Regions from separate parts of the Bittarella sp. HCP28S3_D9 genome, predicted to be linked through region 3. Evidence: riboswitches for the same ligand, from Rfam matches in the RefSeq annotation. Region 3 holds a riboswitch; each other region holds the start of a gene.

Region 1 (7,293 bases), on a different contig from region 3:
GGCGGCAACCAAGGCCTTGACGGCAAAGAGGGCGCCCGAGTCGTTGCCGTAGTAGGCGACGCCGCTGGCCCCGTCGATGACCACATTGGAGAGGCAGTAGTTCTGGCTCCCCTCCTGGGGGGTGTAGACGGTGGCGAGGGTCAGCTGCCCATCTTTGAGGGTCGCCCGGTAGAGGGCGCCCGGGTTGGCGTTTTGGGTGAACCAGGCACTCACCTCTTCCCCGTCAACGGTGAGGGTGGGGGTGTTGCCTGCGGCCGCCAGGGCCAGTTGGGTGACGGGGGCCAGGGTGGCGCTGTCAAACACCGCCAGGTAGCCGTCGGCGAAGGTCCCGCCGGCCACAAACACCTTGCCCTCCGCCACCACCGGGCTGGCATTGGTGCCGGCGGGGAGGGCGGCCTTGGCCGAGAGGGTGGGGACGCCGCCCTCGCTCAGGGTGACGCGGCAGAGCTGGCCGTCTTTGGTGGCACAGTAGAGGGCCCCGCCCGACTGGACAATGGCGCTGCGCACCCCGCCGCCCAGGTCGAGGGTCCCCTTGACGGCACCGGTCTTGGCGTCGGCCGAGACCAGCACGCCGTCGTCCCCGGCAAAGACGATGAAGTCGCCCACCATGGCGGCTCCCGCCCCGTAGTAGCCGGGGCTGTCCACGCCGTAGGTCCAGAGGGGGGCCACCTCCTCATCGCTGCGGCGGCCGTCGGTATCCGCCGCCGAGAAGGCGGCAAAGTACCCCTTCAACCGGCTGCCGGAAGAGCCGTTGGTAAAGCCGGTGTAGAAGACGCCGTCGCGGTAGGTGATGGTGGAGAGCGTCTGCATCCCGCTGACGCCCTCGGTCAAAAAGAGGGATTCGAGGGTAGAGGCGCTAAAGACCTGTACCCGCCCGTCCCCCAGGGGGACAAAGAGTTTGCCCTCGCCGTAGGCGAGATAGGCGTAGTAGCCGTTCGGGGCCGCCAGGGCCGCCGCCTTCTCCACCTCGCCGGTGGAGGCGTTTAGCAGCTGCACCTGGTTGTCCCGCACCAGGGCCAACTTGCCGTCCACCAGGATGGGGGAACCGGCATAGCCGCCGCCCCAGAGGGGGTCGACCGCGGTGCAGGTCTGCTGCCAGAGCAGCGAGCTGCTGCCCGCGGGCTTGAGGGAGGGGAGGACGGCGTTGTTGCCGACATCCCCCTGGTGCATCGGCCAGGCGGAGGGGAGAGCGGGCTGAACCGGGCCGGGCACCGGGGTGCGTTTGAGGACCAGATCGAGGGTGTTGGTCTGCCCCTGCACGGTGACGGCGAGGACGACCGGGGTCTCCTCCCCCGTCAGGGGGATGGTGACGCGCACCGGGTTTCCCTTGGTCTCGGCGGCCAGGGAGACCGCCTGCGCCCCCACCTCTTTGCCGTTTACGGTGACGACGGCGGCGGGGTCCTTGACATTCAGGGTGAGGGTCACCTCGTCCTTGGCCTCGTCCACCGGGATGGTGTAGCTGCTCTCCCCCGGCTGCAACGCGATGTCGAGCCCCTCGACCGAGAGGGCGGCAACCTCGTTGGTAAAGGCGGGGATGGTCAGCGCGACCTGGGCGGTGATGCCGGGGACGGCCGCTGTGCCGTCGGCGTTCTTCACCTTCTCATAGCGCAGGCTCTTCAGAGGGGTGGAGAGGGTGACCTGCGCGTCGGGCTCGCCAAAGTCGGGCCGCTTGAGCAGCTCAAAGAGGTTGGAGCCGCCGTAACCACCGGTGGTGGTGCCGATGTAGCCGTAGGGAGAGGCGCTCCAGCTGCCCAGCTCCACCCCCACGTTGCCGGGGCAGGAGCTGTTTTTCAGGGTGTAGACAAAGGCGTCGCCCTCCCTGTGCATCCGGTAGAAGGAGACGTGGCCGTTTGCCCGGTCCCACCCCAGGTTGTGGGTGATGAAGTCAGGGCTCTCGTTTGCGCCCTTGATGCCGTCAAAGAGGGCGTCCTCATAGGCCTTCATCTCGGCGTTGGCGACGTCCACCTCGGCCTGGGTGATCCCCTTGATGGTGACCGGGAAGGTCTTGGTGGCGCTGACCCCCTGGTAGGTGAGGGTCAATTTGAGGTTGGTCTGGGTGTCGGGCGCGCCGACGCTGCGGTAGACATTGCAGCGCAGATAGCTGGCGGTGAGGTAGTTGGTCCCATCCGCCGCCGCGCTGTCGGTGGACCACTGGTAACTCATGGCCCTGTTCTCGGGGGTGTCGGCGATCACCCCCGCCTTGATCAGGTCGCTGACATCCTTGAGCTGAATGTCGAATTCCAGCGCCTGGGGGTCGATTTCGGTCAGCCCCAGGCTGCTCATCTCGGTAAAGCCGTCGAGGGTGACCCCCGCCAGCGCCGCATCGACGGCCGTCTGGGCGGCGTCGTGCTCCTGCTGGGTGACGGCGGGGACCGTGAGGGGAATCTCCACCGTCCGCTTGGTGACCGAGCCGGAGGTGTAACTGTCCTTGTCGATGGTGAGGGTCAGCTTGACGGTGGCGTCGAGCTCGCCGTAGGCGGGCCGGTTGACCTTCACCGAGCTGGAGCCGTAGGAGGGCGGATCGATAACAGCGGTGTTGTCACTCGCCCACTTCAGCGCGACGTCGCTATACCCGCTCACCCCATAGGAGGAGAGGGTCTTTTGCAGTTTCAGCGGGCCCACCACGTGGTCGGCGTCGGCATTGTCCAGGCCGATGAGGGCAAATCCGTCCGCCCCGCCAAAGAGGGCGGCGGCGCCGTCGATCTGCTCCTGGGTGGTCTTTGTGTGCGCCGGCACGGTGACCAGAACGGTCTTTTCGCAAAAGACGCCGGGGACACTCGCCTTGGAGAAGCGGAAGGTGACCTCTCCCTGCACCTTTTCGTCGGTGAAGGTGACCTTCCCATTTTCATCGCCCGCCGCAGCGGAGATGTTGGCGTTGCCGCTGGAGACCACCTCGACCAAAATGTCGGTGCGGTCCATCCGCAACTGCCAGGTGGTCTCAATATTGTCCACCGGCACGTCGTTGTAATCGCTGTCCCAATCGGTCTCCCGCACATAGAGGCCGGTGGTCGCGGAGAGGCTCACCCCGTCCACCGCGGCCTGGATCTCGGCGCGCACCTCGTCGGCGGTGACGGCCTTGACGGTGACCGAAAAGACCTTGGTGTCGCTCGCGTTGCCGCGGGAGATGGTGGCGGTAAGGGTGAGGGTCACATCCACCCCGTCGGTGGGGCGGGTGAGCTTGCCGTTGTCGCCGAGAACCGCTTGATTGTCGCTCTGCCAGGCGATGCTGGTCCCGGCGCTGCCGGCGGTGGGCAGGGTCAAATCGCCCTTCACCGCCGAGAGGTCGCCCAGATCCAGCTCGCCTTTGGCCTTGGCCACCGCCTCGGCGTCGGTGTAGGTCACCTCGGTGACCGTCAGCTCGGCATAGGGGCGGCTGATGTCGATAGCCGGATTCCCCTTGCTGTCGTACCAACTGCTCTTGCGGACAGCGGAGAGGGTGTACAGGCCCGCCTCGTCAAAGGTGAGGGAGGCGACGCCGTTTTCGTCGGTGGTGCCCACCTCGGCCTCTGCCCCGCCGTCTTTAGAGGCGAGGATGGTGGCCCCCTTGACCGGCGACGCCGCGGCGGCATTCATCCCCGCGGTGCCCATGAGGGTGACCGAGACGGGTTCGCCGGTGTTGGCCGTCAGGCTATCACCGGCAAAATAGGTGTAGAGGCTGCCGGCGTATGCACTGTACCAGAGGTCGTATAGGGTGACCTCGTCGCCATTTGCCAGGGGGCAGCCGTCGATGAGGTAGCCGGTGCCGTCCTTTGCGGGATAGGCGTCGTTGACCATGTACATGAAATAGACATCGGTCGGGGCGTCGGCGTTGGTGTCCAAAAAGTCCTGCAAAAAGCCGGGAGTGGCGTCGATAACGTCCGCCGGGTTCAGGCCGTTGTCCACGCAGTACTGCGCCAGCAGGTGCAGGGGGGTGTAAAAACCGGGGTCCTTGTCCGCCCAGGCCGTGAGGCCGTATTCGGGCAGGGATTTGTAGGTGTCGGGCAGGGTGACGGCCGTCGGCTCAACCGCCGTAAAGCCGTACCCCTCGACCCGCAGGGTGGTGCTAATCCCGGCGCCGCCCCGAGGGGCGCCGGCCGCGGCATAGGCCGGGGTCAGCAGGGCGCCCAGCGCCAGGCAGAGCGCCAGGACCAAGCTTGTCAGTCGTTTTGTCATTGTCTCTCTCCTTTTTTGTTCCCTTCGGGGGAAAAAGGAAAGGGCCCGCCGAAACTCGGCGGGCCCCAAAGAGCGTACAAACATGATTGGGGGGCCAGGACATGCCCCCGCGCACTATTGTACCGTCTTTTCCTCACCGAAAGATAGGTTCCAATGCGCCGGCGGATATCCTGACTTGAGGCTGCGGGCGGCCTGTTGGCCGCCACTCCTCCCCCCGCCCTTCCCAGCGCGCGCCCAGAACGCGCGCCAGTGGTTGCGGGGTTCGTCCCCTCTCACAGTAGAGTGAGCTGCTGCGGATTTGCACCGCATTCCCCGTCCGGCGGCAGGGCTTTTGCCCGCCGCCTCCACAGCCAAAAGGCTGTACCGACACCCCTATGATACAGGCATTTTTTGGAATTGTCAATGCCTGACCAAGCGATTTTTCCCCCTTTCGGCAGGGGGCGGCCTCCCCGCAAAATCGACGGCCTTCCTTGTTTTGCGGCCGGTTTCATGGTATGATAAAAAATATCGATCCCGGCGAGCAAGGGGCGCCGACTTGAAACGAAAAAGGAGCGATCTCCCCCATGGGAATTTTTGTTGCAATAGCCATCCTCTTCATTTTGATCTCCTGCGTCCTCTTTTTGGTGCGCACCCCGCTGGCCCAGTGGGGCAGTTGGCAGTGGATCTTCCTGGCCTTCAGCGTGCTGCTGCTGCTCTTCTTTGTGGCCATGGTCTGGTACTCCATCCAGACCCACCGGGAGCGCAAGGAGGAGAAGGCCGAGCGGGCCCAGCAGGAGCGGGAGGCCCGCCGCCGGCAGGCCGCCATCACCTACGACGACCTGGACATCCTCCCCGAGGAGGAGCGGGAGGAACCCGACGACTTTGACTACGAGGGGTACAGCCAGGTCGAGGAGGGTGAGATCGTCTACATCGACGGCAAGGTGATGATCGCCGGTTCGGAAGAGGCCAACGCCGCGGTGGCCGCCCTCAAGGCCGAGAAGGAGGAGGCCCGCCGCCGGGACGCCGAGGAGAAAGCCCGCCTCAAGGCCGAGGAAGAGGCCCGCCAAAAGGGCGAAGATCCCCAGGAATGACCCCGTTTTTCGGCAGCCAAAAGCCGCCCCCGCCGCGCGTTGCGGCGGGGGCGGCTTTTTTGCTGGAAAGGGGCTACTTCTCCCCCTCCTTGTGGCGGGCCTTGATCCCGTCCCAGTAGGCCTTGGCGGCCTGCTCGGTCTTGTTGGGGCCGTACTGGTAGTAGACCCGGCCGCGCAGGCTGTCGGGCAGGTACTGCTGGGCCACATAGTGGTCGGGGTAGTCGTGGGGCAGGCGGTAGCTGAGCCCGCGGCCCATCTTGGCCGCCCCGCCGTAGTGGGCGTCTTTGATGGAGGCGGGCACGTCGGAGTAGCGGCCCGCCTCCACGTCGGCCATGGCGGCGGCGATGGCCAGGTTGGCCGAGTTGGATTTGGGGGCGGTGGCCATGAGGATGGCGGCCTGGGCCAGGGGGATGCGCCCCTCGGGCAGCCCCAGTTGCAGGGCGCTGTCGACGCAGGCCTTGACGATGGCCACACACTGGGGGTAGGCCAGACCCACGTCCTCGCTGGCGATCACCAGCAGCCGCCGGCAGGCCGAGGGCAGGTCCCCCGCCGCCAGCAGCCGGGCCAGGTAGTGGACGGCCGCGTCCGGGTCGGACCCGCGGATCGACTTTTGCAGAGCGCTCATCACGTCGTAGTGGGCGTCGCCGTCCCGGTCGTAGCGCATGGCCGAGCGCTGGGCCACCTGCATCGCCCGCTCCAGGGTGATGGTCTTTTCCTCCCCGCCCTCGTCAAAGCCGGTGCCGTTGCAGCACAGCTCCACCGCGTTGAGGGACTTGCGCACATCCCCCCCGCAGCTCTGGGCGATGTAGTCGGCCACCTCGTCGGGGCAGTGGATGGGGTAGCCCATCTCCCCCGCCATCTTCTCAAAGGCGCGCAGCACCGCCCGCTTGACCTCCTGTGGCTCCACCGGCCGGAACTCGAAGATGGTGGAGCGGCTGAGAATGGCGTTGTAGACGTAAAAATAGGGGTTTTCGGTTGTGGAGGCGATGAGGGTGATGGAGCCGTCCTCCAAAAATTCCAGCAGGGTCTGCTGTTGCTTTTTGTTCAGGTACTGGATCTCGTCCAGGTAGAGGAGAATCCCCCCCGCGCCGGAGAAGGTGTCCAGCTCGGCGATGATCTGCTTGATGTCGGCGGTGGAGGCGGTGGTGCCGTTGAGGCGGTGGAGTTCCTTCCCCGCCTGCTTGGCCACGATGCGGGCCACGGTGGTCTTCCCCACCCCCGAAGGGCCGTAAAAGATCATGTTGGGGATCTGCCCCGAGTCGGCGATGTTGCGAAAGACCGAGCCGGGGGCCAGCAGGTGTTGCTGGCCCACCACCTCGTCGAGGGTCTGGGGGCGAATGCGGTCGGCCAAGGGCATGGCGGTCTCCTCCTGTTTTTTGCAAAGTGAAGTCAAAACAGATGGGCCGGCGGGCTTCTCCCCGCCGGCCCATCTGCTATTGTAACACAGTCTCCCCTGTTTTTTAGAGGTAGAGGGGATATTTTTCGCACAGGGCCCCCACCCGCTGGCGGATGGCGTCGGCCTGGCCCGCAAAGTCGGCGGCGGCCAGGTAGATGAGCTCGGCGATCTCGGTCATGTCCGCTTCCTTGAGGCCGCGGGTGGTGACCGCCGGGCTGCCGGCGCGGATGCCGCTGGTGACAAAGGTGCTCTTGGGGTCAAAGGGGATGGCGTTTTTGTTGACGGTGATGTAGACCTCGTCCAGCCGGCGCTCAAACTCCTTGCCGGTGAGGTCGAAGTTCTGCAGGTCCACCAGCACCAGGTGGTTGTCAGTGCCGCCGGAGACCAGGCGGAATCCCCGCTCGGTGAGGCCGGCGGCCAGGGCGGCGGCGTTTTTCACCACCTGGCGCTGGTAGTCCTTGAAGGCGGGCTGCAGCGCCTCGCCAAAGCAGACGGCCTTGGCAGCGATGATGTGTTCCAGCGGGCCGCCCTGGGTGCCGGGGAAGATGGCCTTGTCGATTTTTTTGCCCAACTCGGGGTCGTTGGAGAGGATGAGGCCGCCCCGGGGACCCCGCAGGGTCTTGTGGGTGGTGGTGGTGACCACGTCGGCCCAGGGCAGGGGGGAGGGGTGCTCCC
Region 2 (7,293 bases), on a different contig from region 3:
GACGCCGACATCGCCGTCTTTTCCGGCAACCCCATGGAGGTGTTCACCGAGACCCTCTACACCCTCATCGGGGGCGAGGTGCTCTACGACCACCGGCGGGAGCGCCAGGGCGCGACACAAGGAGGGCAAAAAAATGGATGAAAAAACTTGTTTTCCCACCGCCATCTGCGGGGTGAGCGGCCGACAGGTCTTTGACTCCCGGGCCAACCCCACCGTCGCCGCCCAGGTGCGGCTGCGCTGCGGCGCCGTGGGGGAGGCGATGGTGCCCTCCGGCGCCTCCACCGGGGCCTTTGAGGCGCGGGAGCTGCGGGACGGCGGAGAGCCCTTTGGCGGCAAAGGGGTGACCCGGGCGGTCTCCCATGTCAAGGGGGCGTTGGCCCAGGCCCTCACCGGCCTGGACGCCGACGACCAGCTGGCGGTGGACCGGGCCATGCTCGACGCCGACGGCACCGAGTCAAAGTCCCGCCTGGGGGCCAACGCCATTTTGGCCCTCTCCCTGGCCAGCGCCAAGGCCGCCGCTGCCGCGCGGGAGCTGCCCCTCTACCGCTGGCTGGGCGGGGCGGCCGCCTGCACCCTGCCGCTGCCGATGATGAACATCCTAAACGGCGGCGCCCACGCCGGCAACAACCTGGACGTACAGGAGTTCATGATCGTGCCGGTGGGGGCAAATCGGTTTTCCCAGGCCATGGAGATGGGCGTCGCGGTCTACCACAGCCTGGGCCGCCTGCTGCGGGAGCGGGGCCTCTCCACCGCCGTGGGGGACGAGGGGGGCTTTGCCCCCGACCTGCCGGGGGACGAGGAGGCCCTCGCCCTGCTCTGCCAGGCCATCGAGGCTGCCGGCTACCGCCCGGGGCAGGACCTGTCCATCGCCCTGGACGCGGCGGCCAGCGAGTGGAGCCAGGGCGAGGGGTACCGGCTGCCCAAGCGGGGCCAGCCCTTCACCCCCGGAGAGCTGGCCGAGTACTGGTGCGGTCTCTGCGGGCGCTGGCCCATCGTCTCCCTGGAGGACCCGCTGGGGGAGAGCGACTTCACCGGTTTTGCCGCCCTCACCGCCCGCCTGGGCGGCCGGGTGCAGATCGTGGGGGACGACCTCTTCGTCACCAACCCCGCCCGGCTGCGCCAGGGCATTGCGGCGGGGGCCGCCAACGCGGTGCTGGTCAAGCCCAACCAGATCGGCACCCTCAGCGAGACGGCGGAGACGGTGTCCCTGGCCCGCCAAAACGGCTACCGGGCCATCCTCTCCCACCGCAGCGGCGAGACCGAGGACACCTCGATCGCCGACCTCGCCGTGGGGCTCTCGGCCGGGCAGATCAAGACCGGCGCCCCCGCCCGCAGCGAGCGGGTCTGCAAGTACAACCGCCTGCTCGCCATTGAGGAGGAGCTGGGCCGCCGGGCGACCTTTGGCCGCCTGGGCCGCTAAGCTCCCTCTTTCCCCGGCAGCGGGGGGTCGGCAGAGCGGACCGCCCCCCGCTAAAAACAGCTGCGCCTCTGGCGCCAAAGGAGGAAGAAACGTTGTTCAAACACGAGAAAAAGTTGCTCCACGAAGTAAAGGTGGACAGGCCCAACCCCAACTACGCCGCCATGCTGCAGGAGCAGTTGGGCGGGCCCCAGGGCGAGCTGAAGGCCGCCCTGCAGTACCTGTCCCAGAGCATGCGCATCAAGGACCCGGAGATCAAAGACCTGTTTTTGGACGTGGCCGCCGAGGAGCTCTGCCACATGGAGATGGTGGCCACCGCAGTCAACCTGCTCAACGGCCATGACCTGGACGCCGCCCACGCCACCGTGGGGAACGTGGAGGCCCACGTCCTCACCGGGCTGACCCCCATGCTGGCCAATGCCTCCGGCTACCTCTGGACAGCCGCCTACGTCAACGAGACCGGCGACCTGGCAGCCGACATCCTCTCGGACATCGCCGCCGAGCAGCGGGCCAAGGTGGTCTACCAGTACCTCTACCGCCAAATCGACGACAAGGGGGTGCGGGACACCATCGACTTCCTCCTCAACCGGGAGGAGGCCCACAACACCATGTTCCGCGAGGCCTTCAACCGCATTCAGGACACCGGCAGCCAGAAAGAGTGGGGCACCACGGTGGATTCGCGCATCTACTTCGACCTGTCCTACCCCGGCGGCCAGTCCTTCGACCCGGCCAAAAAGCAGCCGCCCAGCTTCAACATCTAGTCCGCGAAGGGCGATCCTCTCGCGAGAAAATGCCCTTCCCCAAAAGAGAAACGGCACCGCCAAAGCGGTGTCGTTTCTCTTTTTCCCGCCGCACGGCGGTCGGCGCGCCCTCACCTTTCAGCCGCACCCAGCCACAAGAGGGGATACAGGGAACACGGGAATAGCGCAGCGGCCAAAACTCTGCGAGATCTTTCCCCTTTTCACTTGCGCTCCCCCGCAGGACAAACCTATAATATAGGGGGAAGGGAGATGAAGAAGTGGAGAATGCGAGAAGATGGCCCAAGTGCGGTTCGCAAAACACCGTCCGCGTCCCAGACGCTCCGAATCGCCATGCCAGCGGCAGCAACATCTCCCCCTCGTCCATGACCCCGATGGGGAAGATCCCCGTCATCCGCTATGTCTGCTGCGACTGCGGCCACGCGGAAAACTGGGTGGAGACCAGGGGAGAACTCGAAAAAAACAGGTCCCCTTTGGTCAATAAAAACCCTGTCACAGCAGCGGCAAGCCCCTGTGGACCGCCGTTTTTCCGCCTCTGGGGAAGGCCGGCAGCACTGCTTTTCGGCAAAAGCGGAAATGCGGCGAAAAGGGCGATCGAACAGCCGAAACAGCGCGCTGCAGCACAGCAGACAGACGCACAGGGGGGAGCCTATGATATTGCTTTTGGCCGTCGTCGCAACCGCCTTTTTGGCCTGTGAGATCGCGCGAAAAAGATACGAAAAGACGGCGTATTTCAAACAAACCCGCAACCCCTACTGGCGCGTCCGAAGGGACAAGGGGCTGCTTGGCGAGTTTTATACTTACCGGTGCCTGCGGCAACTGCCGGGTTACAAGCGCTTCCTCTTCAACTGCTATTTGCCAAAGCAGGACGGGGGAAAAACAGAGATAGACGTCATTTTCCTCCACGAGTCGGGCATATATGTCTTTGAATCAAAAAACTACAGCGGGTGGATCTTTGGCACCGAAACCAACTCATACTGGACGCAGACCCTGCCCGCGGGGAAGGGCCGTGCAAAAAAAGTTTCATTTCTCAACCCGATCGTGCAGAACAAGGTGCATCTGAAATGGCTGAAGGCGTTTTTACAGGAGGATTTTGTCCCCTTTCTCTCCTATATCGTCTTTAGCGATCGCTGCACATTAAAAGACATCCGCCTGACCAGCCGGGAACACCGCGTCGTCAACCGATACGACGTCCTGTCCGATATAGCCCAGACGGCAAGAGGGCTGGGCAGCCAGCTCAAACCCCAAAAAATCGATGAGCTGTACGACCGGCTGGCCCCACTGGCGCAAGCGGGCGATTCCGAAAAGCGGTCGCACATCGAAAATATACACAAAAAGCACCATTCACCCGCCAGTCCGTCGGCCAATAAAGTCTGCCCGAGATGCGGGGGCAAACTCGTCCTCAGAACGGCCACCAGAGGGGCGCATGCGGGAGAGCAGTTTTGGGGCTGCTCCCATTTCCCCAGGTGCCGATATACGCAAAACGCCGATTGACGGCGGGGGAGGGCGCGGTCCCTCTCTGCCCCCTGGGCGCAGTTTGCGGGGAGAGGGCGCCCCCCTCCAGCGCCCAAAGGGCGCAGAAACAGGCGGGGGAGAAGGCATCCCCTCTCCCCCGCCTGTTGCCGCGGTCCGCTCGCCCGCCTTCGGCGCCCCCGACGGGGTCCGCCCCTCGTCCGCCCGGCCGGATCACAAAATCATGACAAAGGTCCCAGCGGTGATCAGCACCCCGCCCAGGGCGGTCTTCAGGGTGATTTTTTCGTGCAAAAAGACAAAGGCCAGCACCATGGTGATGACCACGCTGAACTTGTCGATGGGCACCACCCGGGAGACCTCCCCCATCTGGATGGCCTTGTAGTAAAACAGCCAGGAGGCCCCGGTGGCCAGCCCCGACAGCACCAAAAAGACCAGGCTGCGCCCGCCGATCTGCCGCAGCCCCGCCTGGGCGCCGGTGAGGAAGACGATCCCCCAGGCCATCACCAGCACCACCGCCGTGCGGATGGCGGTGGCCAGGTTGGAGTCGATCTTCTCAATGCCCACCTTGGCCAAAATCGAGGTGAGGGCGGCAAACACCGCCGACAGCACCGCGTACAAAATCCACACCCGCTTCTCCCCCTTTGCCTCTTTCATCTCGCGACTCCCCTCTTTCTCCCCTCTAAAATAGCACCTTTTTCACCCAAGTACAACGCCCTTTTTTCCACAGTTGTCCCACGCCCTGTCGAAGGGGTGGGGATCGGGAATTTTTTTGTAATTTCTCGCCCGGGGCTTGACGTTTGGGGCCAAGCCGTACTATAATAGTAAAGCACTTACAGGTGCAGGCGTAGTTTAGTGGTAAAACATCAGCTTCCCAAGCTGAGGTTGTGGGTTCGATTCCCATCGCCTGCTCCAAACAAAAAAGCCCTGGCGCGTCTGCGCCGGGGCTTTTTTCTCTACCCCTGCGCGGGTCGTCCTCCCCCCCCCACCCCGGTGGGGGAAACCGGCGCGCAGGGGCAGAGGGCGGTTTACCCCCGCCAAAATTTGGTGCAGTCCCGCTTGTCCTCCCGGTTGAAGCGGATGATCTCCCCCAGCAGCGCAAAGTCCACCGCCTGTCCCCAGGGGATGCGGATGAGCTCCTTGCTGTGGCGGTACCCCGCCCGTTCGATCGCGCCGGAGAAGCGGAGGATTCCGGCCCTCTCCGGGGCGACCGCCAGGTGGGCCTTGGCGGCGCTAAAGCCGATGATGAAGGTGCCGTGGTCGGTGAACATCGGCTGGCTCCAGGCAATTTTGGGGGTCAAGTCGGGAAACGTCTCCCCGACCCAGCGCAGGACCCCGCCGAGGACTGCCCGCTGCTGCACCGTCTCAAGCCCCTCCAGATACGCTGTGAATGCGTCCATTCGTTTCTCCCCCTCCCTTCCTCCTCCTTATTTTTCACAGCCGCCCCGCCGTTATCCAGCCGCCGCCAAAGACCGCCCGCCCAGCGGGGAAAAATGGACCGGCCTTCCCGCGGCCGGGCGCACATCTGCGGCAAAATCCCCCCTTCAATTGACTTGTGGGCCCGGGCCGTGGTATAGTGGTCTCATCAAAATAAAATGGTTTGTTGTGGTCCGCCCCTTCTGGGGCGGAGCAAAAGGGAACACGGTGAAAATCCGTGACAGTCGCCGCTACTGTGAGGATGGCGAAATCCAACGGCAGCTTTGCTGCCGCCACTGGGTCTTTTGGACCTGGGAAGGCGGGTTGGAGAGTAGGGAGACATCCGAGTCAGGAGACCTGCCGCAACAGGGTGTATGAGTAGTTCCGGCCGAGGACAAAAGTGCCAAAACAGGCTGGGCTGCCCTGCGCCCGCCCCTTTTTGCACGAGAGACCGTCGGACGACGGTCTTTTTTTGTTGTCCTCCCCGGCCGCCCATCCCCCGCAACCATCGAGAGGAAGAGAAAAAATGGGAAACATCTCTGTAAAAAAGCGGGCGGCAGCGGCGTTGCTGGCGCTCTGCCTCTGCGCCTCCGGCAGCCTGCCCGCCCTGGCGGCAGAACCGTCGGCGGAACTGGGCTGGCCCCAGTTTTTGGGAGCCGACGGGCTCAAGGGCGTCTCCGACGCCAAGGCCCCCACCACCGCCGCCGAAATCGAGCTCAAGTGGGAGAAGCAGACCGGCGACTCCAGCACCTGGACCGACTCGTCGAGCACCCCCGTCATCCTGGGGAACTACGTCTACTGCTACAGCTTCCAGCGCCTGCGCAAGTACGAGCTGGGCAGCGGCAAGGAGGTGGCCAGCGCCCCGGTCTTCGGCGCGGCCCACAACCAGTACACCATGATCCTGGGCGCGGGGGACGGCAAGATCTTCGTCCCCTGCGAGATCAACAACCTGGACGCCGACGCCACCGGGGTGCAGAAAAACTTCCTGCGCGCCTTTGACGCCGAGACCCTCGAACAGCTCTACGTCACCCAGGAGCTGCCGGGTTCGGCCGTGCAGAGCCCGGTCACCTGCCACGACGGGCGGGTGTTCACCGGCTCCTACCGCACCGGCGGGGTCTACGCCTGTTTTGACACCGCCGACGAAAACCCCGCCAGCTCCACCGAGGTGAAGGCCGCAAACTGGACCGTCGCCTCCCCCTCCGACGCCGGCTTCAACACAAACGGCGTGGCCTTTGCCGGGGACTACGCCCTCTTCACCGACGCCAACTACGCCGGCTCCAGCACCGTCTGGTCGGTCAACTACAAGACCGGCGCGGTGGCCGACACCTTCTCGCTGCCCAGCGGCTACAACGCCCGCTCCACCCCCTTTTACTATGAAAAGGACGGCCGCGTCTACCTCTCCTCCGGCCACCCCACGGCGGGGGCGGCGGTGCGCAGCTACAAGCTGCTCGCCGACGGCAAGCTGGACCAGGCCAGCCTGCGGGAGTGGACGGCCGGCATCTCGGGGGGCGACACCCAGTCCTCCCCGGTCATCTACAACGATCGGCTCTACCTGGCCGGCCAGAGCTTTGGCGCGCAGATGCCGGTCTTTGTCGTCGACACAAACACCATGATCACCCTCTACCAGACCGACGCGGTCAACAGCGCCGGCTCCGCCGCCCTGACCACCGCCTATGCCAGCGCCGAAAACGGCAACCAGGTCTATCTCTACTTCGTGGCCAACGAGTCTTCCGACAACCTCTTCATCTTAAAGGATAAAGAGGGCCAGACCGCGCCCCAGGTGGAGGTGGTCCCGGGCATCGGCCGCCGCCAGTACTGCACCCAGAGCATCGCCATCGCCCCCAACGGCTCGCTGGTCTGGTACAACGACGCTGGCTACCTCTACTGCTACGGCAACAAGGGGGATACCGCCATCACCGCCGCCGACGTGCAGCGCCAGATCGAGCGGCTGCCCGACGCCAGCTCCTACCGCTACGTCAACCTGGCGGAGGCCCGGCGGGTGGAGACCCGCTACCGCGCCCTCTCCGCCGCCGAACAGGCCAAGGTGACAAACCACGGCAAGTTGGAGGAGATCTTGGCCCTCTCCACCGCCGACCCCATCGCCCGCATCAACCAGAGCATCGCCTCTCTCGACCTCCCGTCCCTCACCCTGCAAGACGCGGACAAGGTGAGCGCCCTGCTCTCGGCCTACGAGGCCCTCGCCGCCCAGGAGCAATCGCAGATCGCCGGCGC
Region 3 (7,293 bases):
CCGCCGCCGAGACAGGCCCGCGGGAGCCGATCTGGCAGGTGGCAAAGGCGGGGCTTGCCTTCCTCGCCCAAAATGAGGGGGTGCTCCACCTCATCCTCTTTCTGGCCGCCATCAACCTCACCGCCTCGATGTACAATGCGGCCCTGCCCGCCCTCCTCCTCCCCCGGGCCGGAGGAGGGGAGATGGTCCTGGGGCTGGTGAACACCTGCGCCGGCCTTGCCAACCTGGCGGGCAGCGCCGCGGTCTCCCTCGCCCCGGCCCCCAAAAGCCGGGTGCGGGTGATCGTGGGGGCCCTCCTCTTCTCCATGAGCACCGAAAACCTCCTCCTCTCCCTGGGGCGGGGGCTGCCGGTCTGGTGCCTGGGGGCGGTGCTGGGGTGGCTCTGCATCCCCGCCATGAACGCCAACCTGGACGTGCTGCTGCGGCTGCACATCCCGGTGGAGATGCAGGGCCGGGTCTACTCGGTGCGAAACGCCCTGCAGTTCTTCACCATCCCCCTGGGCTATCTGGCCGGGGGCGCCCTGGTGGACGGGGTCTGCGAGCCCCTGATGGCCGCCCAGCCCGCCGGCAGCCCCCTGCATATTCTCTTTGGCGAGGGGAAGGGCGCGGGGGCCGCCCTCCTCTTTTTCTTCCTGGCGGCGCTGGGGGTGGGCACCTGCCTCCTCTTTCGCCGCTCCCGGGCCATCTGGGCCCTGGAGGAACGGCCGCCCCGCCGATAAGCGCGCAGAAAAGAGCGCCCGCCCCCCTTTTACAGGGGGCGGGCGCTCTCGCTCTTGAAGCTGTTTTTAGCGGGCGGGGGGTTCGGCGGCCAGGAGGGCGGCGGCCTCCTCCCCGGGGAGGGGGCGGGCGTAGAGGAAGCCCTGGATCAGCTCGATGCCGCAGTCGAGGACAAAGCGGTTTTGCACCTCGTCCTCCACCCCTTCGGCCAACACCCGCATTCCCATGCGGTGAAAAATTTCAGTCAGGGCCCGGACCATGACGGCGGTGTTCTCCTGTTCCACTGCCGCCCAGACGAGACTCTTGTCCAGTTTGACGGTGTCGAAGGGGAGGGCCAGCACCGAGCTCAAGTTGGAGTAGCCGGTGCCAAAGTCATCCAGCCCCAGGCGGATGCCCATCTGCCGCATCTCCCGGGCGAATTCGCCCACCAGCTCCGGCGTTTCGGCCAGGGCGGTCTCGGTGAACTCGATCACGATCTGGGAGAAGGGGACGCCGCTGTCCCCGATGATCCGGCGCACCCGCTCCACCACCCCCGGCTGCCCGAACATCACCGCCGAGAAGTTGACGTGCACCCCCTCCACCGAGATGCCCCGCTCCCCGAGGGAGAGCAGGTAGCGGCAGACCCGCTCCAACACCTGGTAGGTCAGCTCCACAATGTCGCCGGTCTCCTCGGCCAGGGGGATGAACTCCGCCGGCGAGACCGGGTCGGCGGGGGTGCCCTCGATGCGCATCAGCGACTCGGCGTAGAGAAAGCGGCCGCTGGACACGTCGTAGATGGGCTGGTAGCGCAGGGAGAAAGCACCCTGGGAACAGGCCCGCTTCACCGCCTGCAACACCTGCTCCCGGCGGCGGATCTCCCCCAGCATGGCGGGCCCGCAGTAGCAGATGTTGCGGCCGGGCCGGCGCTTGGCCTGGGAGACGGCGTAGGCGATCCCGCCGGCCAACCCCTCGGCGGTGTCGGCGCTGTTGGGGTACTGCACCACCCCCATGGCCCAGGACAGGGGGCGCAGGTAGTTGCCCGCCCGCCAGGGCAGGGCCATCCGCTCCCGAATGGCCCCCAGCACCCGGCCCACCTCCTCCCGCCCGCCGTCGCGGATGAGGACGGCGAACTCGTCCCCGCCGAAGCGAAAGACGTTTTTCTCCCCCGCCAGCCGCTGCAGCCAGCCGCAGACTTCTTTTAAAAAGAGGTCCCCCACCGACTGGCCGAAGCGGCTGTTGATCTGTTTGAAGTCCCGCAGGGAGAGGACCGCCACCGTGAAGGTGGGCAGCCGCTTTTCAAAGAGGAGCAGGTCGATGAGGTTGACCAGCTCCTGCCGGTTGGGCGCGCCGGTGAGGGAGTCCAGAGACATCTGTTTGTTCTGCAGGTGCAGGTAGATGATGAGCAGGGCGCAGGCCGCCGCCGAGCCCGATAGGATGACGGTGGGGTAGAACTGCTGCACCAAAATGACGACGAAGGCCACCGCCGGGAAGGAGAGGAGGATGGTCCTCGTCGAGCGCTCCACCGCCCGGCGAAAGCGCAGCACCAGCAGGATGCTGGCGGCGCAGTAGGCGTAAAAGAGCAGGTAGGTCAGGGCGATCCACTCCCCCTGCCGGTAGCCGCCCTCGGGGGTGATGGAGAAGAGCTTGCCGGTGAGGGGGTCGGCCAGGGCCAGCAGGGCGTAGAGGGCGCCGGGGGCGATTCCCCCGGCAAAGACCCAGCGCAACATGGGCTGCCCCTTGCAGAGGATGGCGGCCGAGTAGAGGAAATAGGCCAGCCCCATCAAGGGGGTGCAGACAAAATAGAGGGTGGTCACCCCCCAGACCAGCCACTGGGGGACCAGGTCGGGGCGCATCAGCAGCAGGGTAGAGAGGATGTTGGTGGACACCGCCAAAAAGGTGACGATCAGGCAGCCCTGAAACACCCGGTTTTTTAAGCTGGGCAGCGGGCTGCCCCGGCGGGAATACCCCCAGATGATGAGCAGTATGACTGCCGAAACGCATTCCGGCGCGATGTCCCAGCGCATGTGATCCCTCCGCCGCCCCGCAGGGCAAAGAATAAAATCAAGAATCAAAAATCAAAGGATAAAATATGTCAAAACTGTAAAGATACGTTCATCATAGTCGAAAACTGCAAAAAAGGCAATGAAAATCCACTGCCGTCCTCCCCCCGCCGCCCCTCTGTTTGGAAAAGGGCGCCAAAAGGGGTATAATGAAAGGCAGAAAGCGCGCCCCGCGCCGGAGAGAGATGTGGCGTGGGGCGCGGGGAGGGTGGATACATTGGCCAACATCTTTGACTATCTGGAATGGCGGGGCGACCTGCGCTTTGACCAGGCGCCCTTTACCTGCGTGGACGACCTCATCCTCTGCCGGCTGTCCTACGTCCCCTTTGACGGGGTGGTCCCCCCGCTGGGGGAGGGGGGAGCGATTCCCCTGCGCCGGGCGGCGGAGCGGCTCCTCTCCCCGGCCTTTGCCCGCCAGACGGAGGCCATGTGGGCGCGCGACCGCGACCTGCTGCGGGCCCTGGCTGCCAGCGCCCGCTTTGGCGAGATGCCCCTTTGGGGCTATGTCAACGACGTGGACGCCGACGAGCAAAAGCAGTTTTCCGCCCTCTGCGCCCTGCCCGGCGACGGCACCGGATTCGCCGCCTTCCGGGGGACCGACAACACCCTGGTGGGCTGGAAAGAGGACTTTAACATGGGCTTTGCCACCCCGGTGCCCGCCCAGAGGGAGGCGGTCTCCTACCTCTGCCAAGCGGTGGAGCGGGGGCCGGCGACCTGGCGGGTGGGGGGCCACTCCAAGGGGGGCAACCTGGCCGTCTACGCCGCCGCCTTCGCCCCGGCCCCAGTGCAAGAGCGGCTGCTCTGGGTGCAGAACAACGACGGCCCCGGCTTTGACGGCGGGGTGCTGGAGGGCCCGGGCTACCGGGCGGTGCGGGAGCGGGTGCACACCTACCTGCCCCAGTCCTCGGTGGTGGGGATGTTGCTGGAACACGAGGAGGCCTACACGGTGGTCCACAGCGGCCAGGTGGGGCTGATGCAGCACGACCTCTACTCCTGGGAGGTGAAGGGCCCCGGCTTTGTCTGCCTCGACGAGGTGAGCGCCAGCAGCAAGTTCATCGACAAGACCCTCAAGGACTGGGTGGCCGGGATGAGCAGGGAGGAGCGGGCCACCTTCTTTGACACCCTCTACCAGCTGCTGGCGGGCACCCAGGCCAAGACGGTGGGCGAGCTCTCCGGCGACTGGCTGCACAGCGCCGGGGCGGTGCTGCAGTCCCTCAAAAATGTGGATGAGGACACCCGCCGCCTGATGGGCCAGGTGATGGGCGGCCTCTTTCGCTCGGCGCGGGAGAACCTGCGTACCGCCCACCCTCGGGGCGAGGGGCCGGAGCGGCGTCTGGAGTAGGGGACCCTCGCCCCGGGGCGGGGATCCCCTGCCACCGCCGGGGAGCAAAGGCCCTTGCAGTCGCCTCTGCGGCCGGCGGGGGCGGCGGACTTCTCTGTCAAGGGGGCCAGGGCGGAGGGGCGACAGCTCCTCCTGTCATCTGACGGCCCGCCCGGCCCCTGCACCCGTTTTCCCTTTTCTGCCGGGAGAACTTCCATACCATCCGCTCCGGGGCGTGGGCCGGAGCGGCGTCTGGAGTAGGGGACCCTCTTGCCCCGGGGCGGGGAGCGGGGTCGTCTGCGGCTCGGTCCCCTGTCGCCGCCGGGAAGGGGGGCTTGCTTCCCTGCAGGGGGCGTCGGTCTTCTCTTTCAAGAGGGCCGGCGGAGCGGAGGCGGGTGTCCGTCTCCTTTTGTGGGAGGCGCGAAGGGGAGATCGCACCCAAAGACCGGCGGGGCCTTTCGGCTCTTTGGGTTGCAGGCGGCGGATTCTCCTGTCATCTGGCGGCCCGCCCGGCCCCTGCACCCGTTTTCCCTTTTCCGCCGGGCGGGGGGTCCACCCGGCGCCCCTGTGGGAGGGAAGCGGCTGCCCCCTGGTTGGGGCGGGGTGAAATGGGCCTTTCCCCCCGACGCTCTGCCCAAACCCCGTCGAGGGCTTCTCCATGCGCCTCGGCGCTTCGGGCCCCCTCTCAAAACGCGCTTGTTGTGGCACTTTATCGCCGCAATATCGGCGAAATGACGGTTGACTGGGTGCACAAGATGTAGTATGATTTGACCAATCTGTTTCAGAATCAAACTAGATATGGAAACGAAAGCACGCGGGTGCCCGGCCTGTCATCGGGCCGGGCGGCAACAGGGAAGACGGGTGAAAAGCCCGCGCGGTCCCGCCGCCGTAAGGAGAGAGCGCGCCCCAACTGCCACTGGCTCCCCGGGAGCTGGGAAGGCGGGGCGCGCGTGGAATCCGAGCCGGAATACCTGCCCGCTGTGCGCGCGCTGCCACGGTGTATGGCGTCAAGCGGGCTCTGGTGAGTGACCTTTGTCGCGCCCCTGCCCTTTGGCCGGCAGGGGCTTTTCAGCGCTCTGGGCGTCTCCAGCGGTTTTCTGAAACCACTTTGATGGGAGGACACAATACGATGATCGAGTCGATTCGCAAGCGCAGCGGGGACATTGTCCCCTTTGATCCGGAGAAGATCACCTGGGCCATCTTCAAGGCGGCCGCCGCCGTAGGGGGAGACGACTGGCAGCGGGCGGAGGAGCTCTCCCGCCAGGTGGTGGAGATGGCCACGTCCCGCACCGGCGTGCTGGACGTGGAGGAGGTGCAGGACATGGTGGAAAAGGTCCTCATCGAAAACCGCCACGCCCGCACCGCCAAGGCCTACATCCTCTACCGGGAGAAGCGCCAGGGCGCGCGGGAGGCCAACGCCCTCATCGGCGCTACCATCGACATGTTCTCCCAGTACCTGGACGACATGGACTGGAAGATCCAGGAGAACGCCAACACCCAAAAGTCCATCAACGGGATGAACAACTACATCCGCGAGGCCTTTACCAAGCAGTACTGGCTCCACGAGATCTATCCCGAGGAGATCCGCCGCGCCCACACCTCGGGGGACCTGCACCTGCACGACCTGGGCTTTTTCGGCCCCTACTGCGCCGGATGGGACCTGCGCCAGCTGCTGATGCAGGGCTTTGGCGGGGTGCCCGGAAAGGTGGAGAGCGGCCCGGCCAAGCACCTGCGCTCCTTTTTGGGGCAGATCGTCAACTCCACCTTCACCACCCAGGGCGAGTCGGCCGGCGCCCAGGCCTGGTCCTCCTTTGACACCTACTGCGCCCCCTTTATCCGCTACGACCACATGGACTACGCCTCGGTGAAACAGGCGCTGCAGGAGTTCATCTTCAACCTCAACGTCCCCACCCGGGTGGGCTTTCAGTGCCCCTTCTCCAACCTGACCTTCGACATCGTGGTCCCCTCCACCCTCAAGGACGAGTGCGTGGTCATCGGCGGCCAGCCCATGGACGCCTGCTACGGCGACTTTCAGGCCGAGATGGACCTGCTCAACACCGCCTTCTGCGACGTGATGATGGAGGGGGACCGCCACGGCCGGGTCTTCACCTTCCCCATCCCCACCATCAACGTCACCAAGGAGTTTGACTGGCAGAGCCCGGTGGTGGACAAGTTCATGGAGATCACCTGCAAGTACGGCATCCCCTACTTCTCCAACTACATCAACTCCGACCTCTCCCCCGAGGACGCCCTCTCCATGTGCTGCCGGCTGCGCCTTGACACCAGCGAGCTGCGCAAGCGGGGCGGCGGCCTCTTCGGCTCCAACCCCATGACCGGCTCCATTGGGGTGGTCACCCTCAACCTGCCCCGGCTGTGCTACCTGGCCCAGGACGAGGAGGACCTGATGCAGCGGCTGGACGGGCTGCTGGAACTGGCCAAGAACAGCCTGGAGATCAAGCGCAAGACCATTGAAAAGCAGACCGAAAACGGGATGTACCCCTACTCGGCCCACTACCTCAAAGAGGTCAAGGCTCGCACCGGCTCCTACTGGTTCAACCACTTCAACACCATCGGCCTGGTGGGGATGAACGAGGCCTGTCGCAACTTCCTGGGCTGCGAGATCACCGCCCCCGAGGGCCAGCAGTTCGCCCTGCGGGTGCTGGGCCACATGCGGGAGGTCATCACCCGCTTCCAGGAGGAGACCGGCCACGTCTACAACCTGGAGGCCACCCCCGCCGAGGGGACCAGCTACCGCCTGGCCCAGCTCGACCGGGACCGCTACCCCGACATCCTCACCGCCGGGGAGGAGGTGCCCTACTACACCAATTCCACCCAGCTGCCGGTGGGCTACACCGACGACATCTTCGAGACCCTCGACCTGCAGGACGACCTGCAGTGCATGTACACCGGCGGCACGGTGCTCCACCTCTACCTGGGCGAGCAGATCCGGGACATCGAGGTGGCCAAGGCCCTGCTGCAAAAGGCCTTTACCAACTACAAGCTGCCCTACCTCTCCCTGACCCCCACCTTCTCGGTCTGCCCCGAGCACGGCTACATCAGCGGCGAGGTGTACAGCTGCCCCGACTGCGGCGCCGCCACCGAGGTGTGGAGCCGGGTGGTGGGCTACCTCCGCCCGGTGCAGAACTTCCACAAGGGCAAGAAGGAGGAGTACCGCCAGCGGGTCAAGTACGTCATCAAAGAGAGCGAGCTCTCCGG

The links. Region 3 has a riboswitch for cobalamin ahead of ACTNAU_RS00860 (ribonucleoside triphosphate reductase). Riboswitches for the same ligand answer to the same signal wherever they lie in the genome.
Region 1: linked by a shared signal. The riboswitch ahead of ACTNAU_RS10430 (immunoglobulin-like domain-containing protein) and the one ahead of ACTNAU_RS00860 (ribonucleoside triphosphate reductase) in region 3 are both predicted to bind cobalamin.
Region 2: linked by a shared signal. The riboswitch ahead of ACTNAU_RS05005 (hypothetical protein) and the one ahead of ACTNAU_RS00860 (ribonucleoside triphosphate reductase) in region 3 are both predicted to bind cobalamin.

The regions. Positions count from the first base shown of each region.
Region 1 covers NZ_JBQHTP010000020.1:8,101-15,393, forward strand. Annotated here, with positions in the region: gene ACTNAU_RS10430 (immunoglobulin-like domain-containing protein) at 1-4,152, opposite strand, end outside; cobalamin riboswitch at 4,296-4,535, opposite strand; gene ACTNAU_RS10435 (MFS transporter) at 4,716-5,222, shown strand; gene ACTNAU_RS10440 (replication-associated recombination protein A) at 5,296-6,579, opposite strand; gene glyA (serine hydroxymethyltransferase) at 6,683-7,293, opposite strand, start outside.
Region 2 covers NZ_JBQHTP010000006.1:42,539-49,831, forward strand. Annotated here, with positions in the region: gene ACTNAU_RS04965 (amidohydrolase) at 1-141, shown strand, start outside; gene eno (phosphopyruvate hydratase) at 134-1,420, shown strand; gene ACTNAU_RS04975 (manganese catalase family protein) at 1,513-2,178, shown strand; gene ACTNAU_RS04980 (hypothetical protein) at 2,541-2,873, shown strand; gene ACTNAU_RS04985 (nuclease-related domain-containing protein) at 2,827-3,669, shown strand; gene ACTNAU_RS04990 (EamA family transporter) at 3,862-4,302, opposite strand; tRNA gene ACTNAU_RS04995 (tRNA-Gly) at 4,487-4,560, shown strand; gene ACTNAU_RS05000 (iron chaperone) at 4,674-5,045, opposite strand; cobalamin riboswitch at 5,235-5,440, shown strand; gene ACTNAU_RS05005 (hypothetical protein) at 5,588-7,293, shown strand, end outside.
Region 3 covers NZ_JBQHTP010000001.1:189,130-196,422, reverse strand. Annotated here, with positions in the region: gene ACTNAU_RS00875 (MFS transporter) at 1-719, shown strand, start outside; gene ACTNAU_RS00870 (putative bifunctional diguanylate cyclase/phosphodiesterase) at 786-2,720, opposite strand; gene ACTNAU_RS00865 (Mbeg1-like protein) at 2,974-4,098, shown strand; cobalamin riboswitch at 4,880-5,070, shown strand; gene ACTNAU_RS00860 (ribonucleoside triphosphate reductase) at 5,207-7,293, shown strand, end outside.